2 regions of the Paenibacillus sp. sgz302115 genome follow, and region 2 is predicted to be linked to the other one. Evidence: riboswitches for the same ligand, from Rfam matches in the RefSeq annotation. Region 2 holds a riboswitch; the other holds the start of a gene.
What was found. A riboswitch is a leader RNA that binds a small molecule or an ion and turns the genes downstream of it on or off. The one in region 2 is predicted to bind S-adenosylmethionine.
Positions count from the first base shown of each region.

Region 1: it holds a riboswitch for S-adenosylmethionine, as region 2 does, so the genes downstream of both, AC0LWN_RS14830 (methionine ABC transporter ATP-binding protein) here and metA (homoserine O-acetyltransferase MetA) in region 2, are expected to answer to the same signal.

Region 1 is NZ_JBVYOK010000006.1:278,355-281,964, forward strand. It holds gene AC0LWN_RS14820 (UbiD family decarboxylase) at 1-1,380, shown strand, start outside; gene AC0LWN_RS14825 (Cthe_2314 family HEPN domain-containing protein) at 1,393-2,112, shown strand; SAM riboswitch class I at 2,224-2,365, shown strand; gene AC0LWN_RS14830 (methionine ABC transporter ATP-binding protein) at 2,465-3,481, shown strand; gene AC0LWN_RS14835 (methionine ABC transporter permease) at 3,481-3,610, shown strand, end outside.
Region 2 is NZ_JBVYOK010000017.1:110,048-113,657, reverse strand. It holds gene AC0LWN_RS24995 (aminotransferase class I/II-fold pyridoxal phosphate-dependent enzyme) at 1-310, opposite strand, end outside; gene metA (homoserine O-acetyltransferase MetA) at 356-1,285, opposite strand; SAM riboswitch class I at 1,373-1,509, opposite strand; gene corA (magnesium/cobalt transporter CorA) at 1,936-2,871, shown strand; gene AC0LWN_RS24980 (1-phosphofructokinase family hexose kinase) at 2,950-3,610, opposite strand, start outside.

The sequences.
Region 1 (3,610 bases), on a different contig from region 2:
ACCCGGAATGTACCGCAGGGCGAAGCGCCTGTGCTCGGAGTCTGCCGCAGTACTGATTCTCTTAAAGAATTACCGCGCATTACTAGCTGGCAGGAGGACGGAGGTCCATACATCACCCTGCCGCTTGTCTATACGGAGAGTATCACTCATCCCAAAGACCATAACCTCGGAATGTACCGTATCCAGGTTTATGATGACAGCACGACAGGGATACATTGGCAAAATCATAAGGGCGGCAGCTTTCATTACCGGGAGGCGGAGCTTCTCGGCGAGACGCTGCCGGTTTCGGTGTTTCTCGGCGGTCCTCCCGCCTTGATTGCTGCGGCAGCAGCTCCGATGCCGGAGCGTATGCCGGAGCTGCTGCTGGCCTCGCTCATCTTGGGCGGGCGGCTGCCGATGGTCAAAGACCCGATGGGCGGGCATCGTATTCCTGCCGAAGCCGAATTTGCCATCCGCGGACGGGTTGCCCCGCAGGAACGGCGTCCGGAAGGCCCATTTGGCGAACACTATGGCTATTATTCCAGGCAGAGTGATTTTCCGGTCATGCATGTGCAGCGCATTTGGCACCGTAAGGATGCGATCTATCCGGCAACCGTTACCGGGAAGCTGCGCCAGGAGGATTATTATCTCAGGGAATACATACAGAGGCTGCTGTCTCCCGTCTACCCGCTGCTGATGCCTTCGGTCAAAGCGCTGTGGGAGTATTCGGAATGCGGCCCGCATTCATTGGCAGCTGCTGTTGTGCGTGAAAGCTACCCAAGGGAAGGGATGGTTTCAGCTTTCCGTATTCTTGGGGAAGGCCAGCTCTCCTTGAGTAAATTTTTGCTGCTGACGGATGAGCCGGTTGAGCTTACGGATTTCCCGAAGCTGCTGGAAACCGTGCTGGAACGTTTCAATCCTGCGGTTGATCTGCATGTGTTCGGCGGCAGCAGAGGCGTTATGCTTGGGATTGGCCACCCGCTGCGTGACCTCCCGTATTCCTACACAGAAGGGCTGATTCCCGGAATCAGTGAGGCAATTCCTTACTGCGGAGGATGCCTGGCCGTTTCCGGTGCATCCTATGAAGAAGATCCGGAGCTGCCTTCCCGTCTGGTTGCTGCACTGCGGGAGCGGGAAACAGCCTGGCCGCTTGTCATTTTGACGGATAACGCCAAGGCTGCGGTGCTCACACAGACTTCCTTCCTGTGGACGGTGTTCACAAGGCTTGATCCGGCCAGCGATATTTATGCCGAGTCTGAGGTCAGACAGCATCAGATCAGCTACAAGCTGCCTATCGTTATAGATGCCCGGATGAAGCCGGGGTATCCGCATGAGCTGGTTCCTTGCGAGGATATTGTCAAGCAAGTTGACCGCAACTGGAAGATGTATTTCCCACAATGAGGAGGATGCAGTATGCTGCGGATTTTACTGGGAGAACCGCCCCGCGAGAATAGCGGGGTGCTGGCCGAGGCCATAGATCATATGGCGAAGTTCGCGTCCATGCTGCGCAAGGAAATGAATTCGCATGAGGACCGCGACCATGAATACCGCAAGCTGGAGATATGGACGCGAGGGCTGATCTCATCGCTTGATGAGCTGGAGCAGAGCTGGTTCGCGGCCGCTTTTTTCCGGAAATCGGTTGTAGCCGGTTATATGGATGATATGTCGCCCAAGGAGCAGGGCGAATATTCGCGTTACGTCTATTTTTATAAAAATGGCTTCATCCGTGTCTTCTCGCTTCTGGACAAGCTGGGCACAGTGCTGAACAGTCTGTATGATCTGGATACCAGCAAAGTAAAGGTTCATTTCTCTTACTTCACCGTACTGCGCCAGTTTCGGCTGCACGAGGAGCATGCGGCGCTCGCTGACGAACTGGAGAGGATCAAGAACTCTTACCGGGAGCCGCTGGAGAATCTGCGCAAGCGCCGCAATGCCGAAATCCACTATATGAATGCTGAAATGCAGGATGATCTGTGGCAGCGCCATCAGGGCTTGCACGACAAAATTCATCTGGAGGATCTGGACAGCCATCTGGAGGATCTGAAGCAGTGCCTGGAAATGGTCTGTATCACCTTGGGGGCATCCTTCAGGTACAGCATTAAGCAGTGGCATAAGCTCACCTATAAATCATAAGTCAGAGCCTCTTAAGCAGTTAAAAGTTCCCTTTGACAAAAAACCTGAAACTTACTATACTTAGGCAAGCATTAGCATATTACATGCTGCGGCAACTAATTTCATATCATAATCTTATCGAGAGCGGCGGAGGGATAGGCCCGATGAAGCCCGGCAACCGATTTGCATGGAATGCGGAAATTGAATTCTATTCAAATGTCATGGTGCTAATTCCTACAATGCCGCGTGGTTTGCGGTCGTTGGCAGATGAGAAGGCATGGTTAATATAAACTCAAGGCCTCTTGCGATCTGCAATGATCGTTAAGAGGTTTTTTAGCATCTGCGAGCAAGACAATGAAGGAGGGCAATAAGCTTGATAGAGCTGAAAGGTTTGACCAAAATGTACGGCAAAGGCAGTAAAGCAGTGACGGCGCTCTCCGGGCTCAACCTGTCGATTAAAAAAGGTGAGATTTTTGGCGTGATCGGCCACTCCGGGGCTGGCAAAAGCACGCTGATCCGCTGCATCAACCTGCTTGAACGTCCGACGCAAGGCGAGGTTTGGGTGGACGGAGTGGAGTTAACGGCACTTTCCCAGAGACAGCTACAGGAGCAGCGGCGCAAGATCGGAATGATATTCCAGCATTTTAATCTGCTGTCTTCCGCGACAGTGTACGACAACATAGCTTTTCCGCTGCGGCTGACCGGTACTCCCAAAGCAGAGATTGAGAACAAAGTTAAGGATCTGTTGACCTTGGTGGGACTCGAAGAGCACCGCAACAAATATCCTGCCCAGCTATCCGGCGGTCAAAAGCAGCGGGTAGGCGTAGCCCGGGCCTTGGCTTCTGACCCCGATGTGCTGCTCTGCGATGAAGCGACTTCAGCGCTTGATCCGCAGACGACGGATTCCATTCTGCGCCTGCTGCTCGACATTAACCGGAAGTTTCATCTGACCATCGTGCTGATCACTCATGAAATGCATGTCATTCAGACTATTTGTGACCGGGTTGCCGTTATTCACGGCGGAGGGATTGTGGAACAGGGAAATGTGGCACAGGTATTCCTGAAGCCGCAGCATGAAGTGACGAAGGAGTTCATCGGCAGCGAAACCCAGCAGGACGGTCCGCTTCGGGCCGCGCTTAACGCGGTGCAGGGAGAATACACTCAGGCGGTTAAAATCACTTTTCTCGGCCAAAAAACCTACGGGTCCACCTTATCCCAAGTGGCCCGCGGCACTGGAGTTAACTTCGCCATCCTGCATGGAACCATCTCGACGCTTAAGGATGTGCCTTACGGCCAGCTCATTGTCCGCTTTGAGGGTTCCTCACAAGCCGTAGAAGCGACACTTACCGAGCTTGCGGCGCAAGGACTTGATGTGGAGGTGCTTGTATAATGGGGAGCTTGAATTTTAGCAGTATCAACTGGCAAGAAATGCTGGACGAAACTATCGCCACTCTTCGAATGATAGCATATTCCGGAATTTTCACAATTATTCTTGGTTTACCACTCGGAATTGTGTTAT
Region 2 (3,610 bases):
CGCCGTACAGATCCAGCGACACCACCAGATGGTCGCCTTGTCCAAACAAAGCGAATACCGTAGTCAGCGCAGCCATCCCGGAACTGCAGGCAAAAGCGGCATCCCCGGACTCCAGCTCCGCAGCCGCCTCTTCCAGCACCCAGCGGGTAGGGTTCTTCGTGCGGATGTAATCAAAGCCTGTGCTCTGTCCGAGCCTCGGGTGACGGAATGCCGTCGCATTGTATATCGGATAGTTAATCGCACCCGTCGCCGGGTCTTCCAGTGAACCAATCTGCGCTAGTCTGCTCTCAATTCTCAATTTCTCATCCATTGCTGTCGCCTCCTAAGTGTGTGTACACGAAAATTCCTTCTATATTTAGAATACTAAATAATCGGCCTGGTCTATATCGTAAGGGGTCTCCTGGTATACATAGTAATTGAGCCAGTTAGAGAATAATAAGTTGGCATGGGCACGCCAGACAGCCGGCGGTGTACGCTGCGGATCATCCTGAGGATAGTAATGCTTCGGAATCGCAATGTCCATTCCTTTGGCGATATCCCGGTCATACTCCCATTTTAACGAGAACGGATCATATTCGGAATGTCCAGTCACAAAAATTTGCTTGCCGTCAAGTGTCGAAACCAGATACACTCCAGCTTCCTCCGATTCGGCAAGGATCTGCAGCTCGGGATTCGCAAGAATGTCTTCACGCGAGACATCGGTATGGCGGGAATGCGGAACATGGAATACCTCGTCAAAACCGCGCAGCAGCTTAACGTTAGCCTGGTTCACTGTGTGCGAAAAAACACCAAAGCATTTCTCGTCCAGATCAACCTTGCGTACACCATAGTGATGATACAGTCCGGCTTGAGCGGCCCAACAGATATGCATGGTCGAGGTCACATTTTGCTTGCTCCATTCAAAAATTTCTTTCAGCTCTTCCCAGTAGTTCACATCCTCGAATTCCAACTGCTCTACAGGAGCGCCGGTAACGATCAGTCCGTCAAAGCGGCGGTCGCTGATTTCATCAAAGGTTTTATAAAAGCTCTTCAGATGCTCCGCCGAAGTGTTCTTGGAGGTGTGGGAGCTGGGATGCAGCAGCACAACATCCACCTGAAGCGGTGAATTCCCGACCAGGCGCAGGAGCTGCGTCTCCGTCGTTTCCTTGGTCGGCATCAAATTCAGGATCGCAATCCGCAGTGGACGGATATCCTGGTGGAAAGCCTGGCTTTCATCCATTACAAAAATATTTTCTCCGGACAAAACCTCTTTGGCCGGCAAGCTGTCGGGAATTTTAATTGGCATTGTTGTCTTCGCTCCTTCTGTTCATGTGGATATCAAAAAGACCCTTCTCCGGGGAGAAAGGTCATATATCTGCAGTCATATGCGCCTCTCTCATCTGCCAGAGAACTTGTGCCGGTCAGCCTAAGGCCATCCATGCAAAGCTTCCGCAAGAATTAGCACCGTGCGTAAATACGCCGGTTGCCGGGTTTCATCGGGCTAGTCCCTCCACCTGCTCTTGATAAGATTTAGCTGTATTCAATTGAGAAAAAGTCACACAAACGTTGAATGCTTTTCTTAAAATTCACTTTAAATCATGAACCTCCTTTTCGTCAAGTCCATACAATGCTAAAGGGTCTCTAAAACCCCCGAGAATTTAGCTTGAAAGACCCAAACCCGGGCGTTATACTAGACAAGTGTTTCACACCCTATATGACGAAAAGAAGAGGTGAGAGAGGAATGGAAGGCGACCCGAGTTCGCAGTTGAACGTCCAGAACGAACAACCACACAGGATTAACATCAGCTTGCCGGCGGCGGGAGCGTCTCTTCTTCATGCCCTCGAACCGTCATTTGGCCTTATCCATTGATCGTACCACCGGCCAAGCTGATTTTTTCCCTGTGCCTAAATTAGCACATCCCTGAAGAAGATCAGGGACAGAAGGAGTGGGATCAGATGAAAATCCGGCTGGTAAACGCAGGGGTTTTTACGCCTGTTGATGACATTGAAGAAACTTTGACCGCCCCTGCGGAAGGATTTTATTGGATTGATGCGGATGTAGAGGATCTGGAGCTGCTTCAGCCTTTGTACAATCTGCATGATCTGGCCGTGGAGGACTGCCTTAGTGAAGAGGATCAGCGTCCAAAGATTGAAATTTATGAAAGCCATTATTTTATTGTGGTGAACAGCATCCGTTTTGACGATGAGGAAATTTTCCTACGTGCGCTCAACGTATTTTTGGGCAGAAATTTCATTATTACCGTCACCAAGCAAAAGATCAATGAGCTGCGTGTCCTGAAGCCCATTCTGTGGGAGCAGGAGGTCAGCGAGCCTGACCGTTTCCTGTATCTGCTGATCGACCTTGTCGTAGACAATTATTTCTCCGTCGGCGACCGGATCGAAGCGCGGATTGAGAAGCTGGAAGAGGATATCCTGATGCACACCAAGAAAACGCATCTTAGCGAAATCATCGGTCTGCGAAGTGAAATTCTCTGGCTCAAGAAAATGCTCGGACCGCAAAAGGAAGTTATCAATACGCTGAACAAAAAAGACCTTCGCCTGATCGACGACCAGTTGCAGAAGTATTTCAGCGATATTTATGAAAATGCGGTCAAGATCTCTGAAACATTCGAAACGTACCGCGATCTCATGGGCAACTTGCGCGAAGCTTATCAATCCAGTATCGCCAACCGCGCCAATGAAATCATGAGAGTATTTACGGCCATTACCACGATATTCATGCCGCTGACCGTCATTACCGGTATCTACGGTATGAACTTTGACAATATTCCTGAGACACATTCAAAATACGGCTATTATGGAGTAATCGGCGTCATGGTGACGCTCGGCTGCGGAATGCTGGTTATTTTCCGCAAGAAGGATTGGCTATGAACTTAAACGTACGAATAAGCAGGACGAAGGCTCCGGGTTACCGCAAGGTAAGGAAGCCTTCGTCTTTTTGGTATGCTGCTACTCCATGCGCTCGAACAATCGTTCCGTATCCTCGCGTTTGCACAGCTCCCGCTCCGGATTCATCACTGCTGCCGCTCCAGAGGCGATGCCGAACTGAACCGCCCTACGGAGCGGCCACCCCCGTTCCAGACTGTAGACCAATCCGCCCACCAGACTGTCACCTGCTCCCACCACACTCAGCACAGAAACTTCAGGGGCCTGCAGATGCTCACAGCCTTCTTTGGTAATGAGCAGCGCTCCTTTGCCGCCCAAGGAAACAACGACCACTTCAGTCCGCCCTTGCTCAATCAGCTCCAGCGCAGCCGCCCGTACCTCCTCATCACTGGAGATTGCACGCCCGGTCAGCTCTTCCAGCTCGCGCACGTTCGGCTTGAGCAGATAGACCCCCGCATTAGCAGCCAACTGCAGAGCTTCCCCCGAGGTGTCAACAATGACCCGGGCATTCCACTGCTTAGCAGCTTCTACCACCTGACCGTAAAAATCCGCAGGACAGCCCGGCGGCAGACTGCCGCTGGCAACAATATAAGTTGGCGTCACTTTCAGCGACTTCAACTGCTCCAGACACTGCATCCAGTCGCCCTGGGCAAAATTCGGCCCCGGCATGTCGAACCGGAACTGCTGTCCGGTGGATTCCTCCACGACAATCAGATTCTCCCGG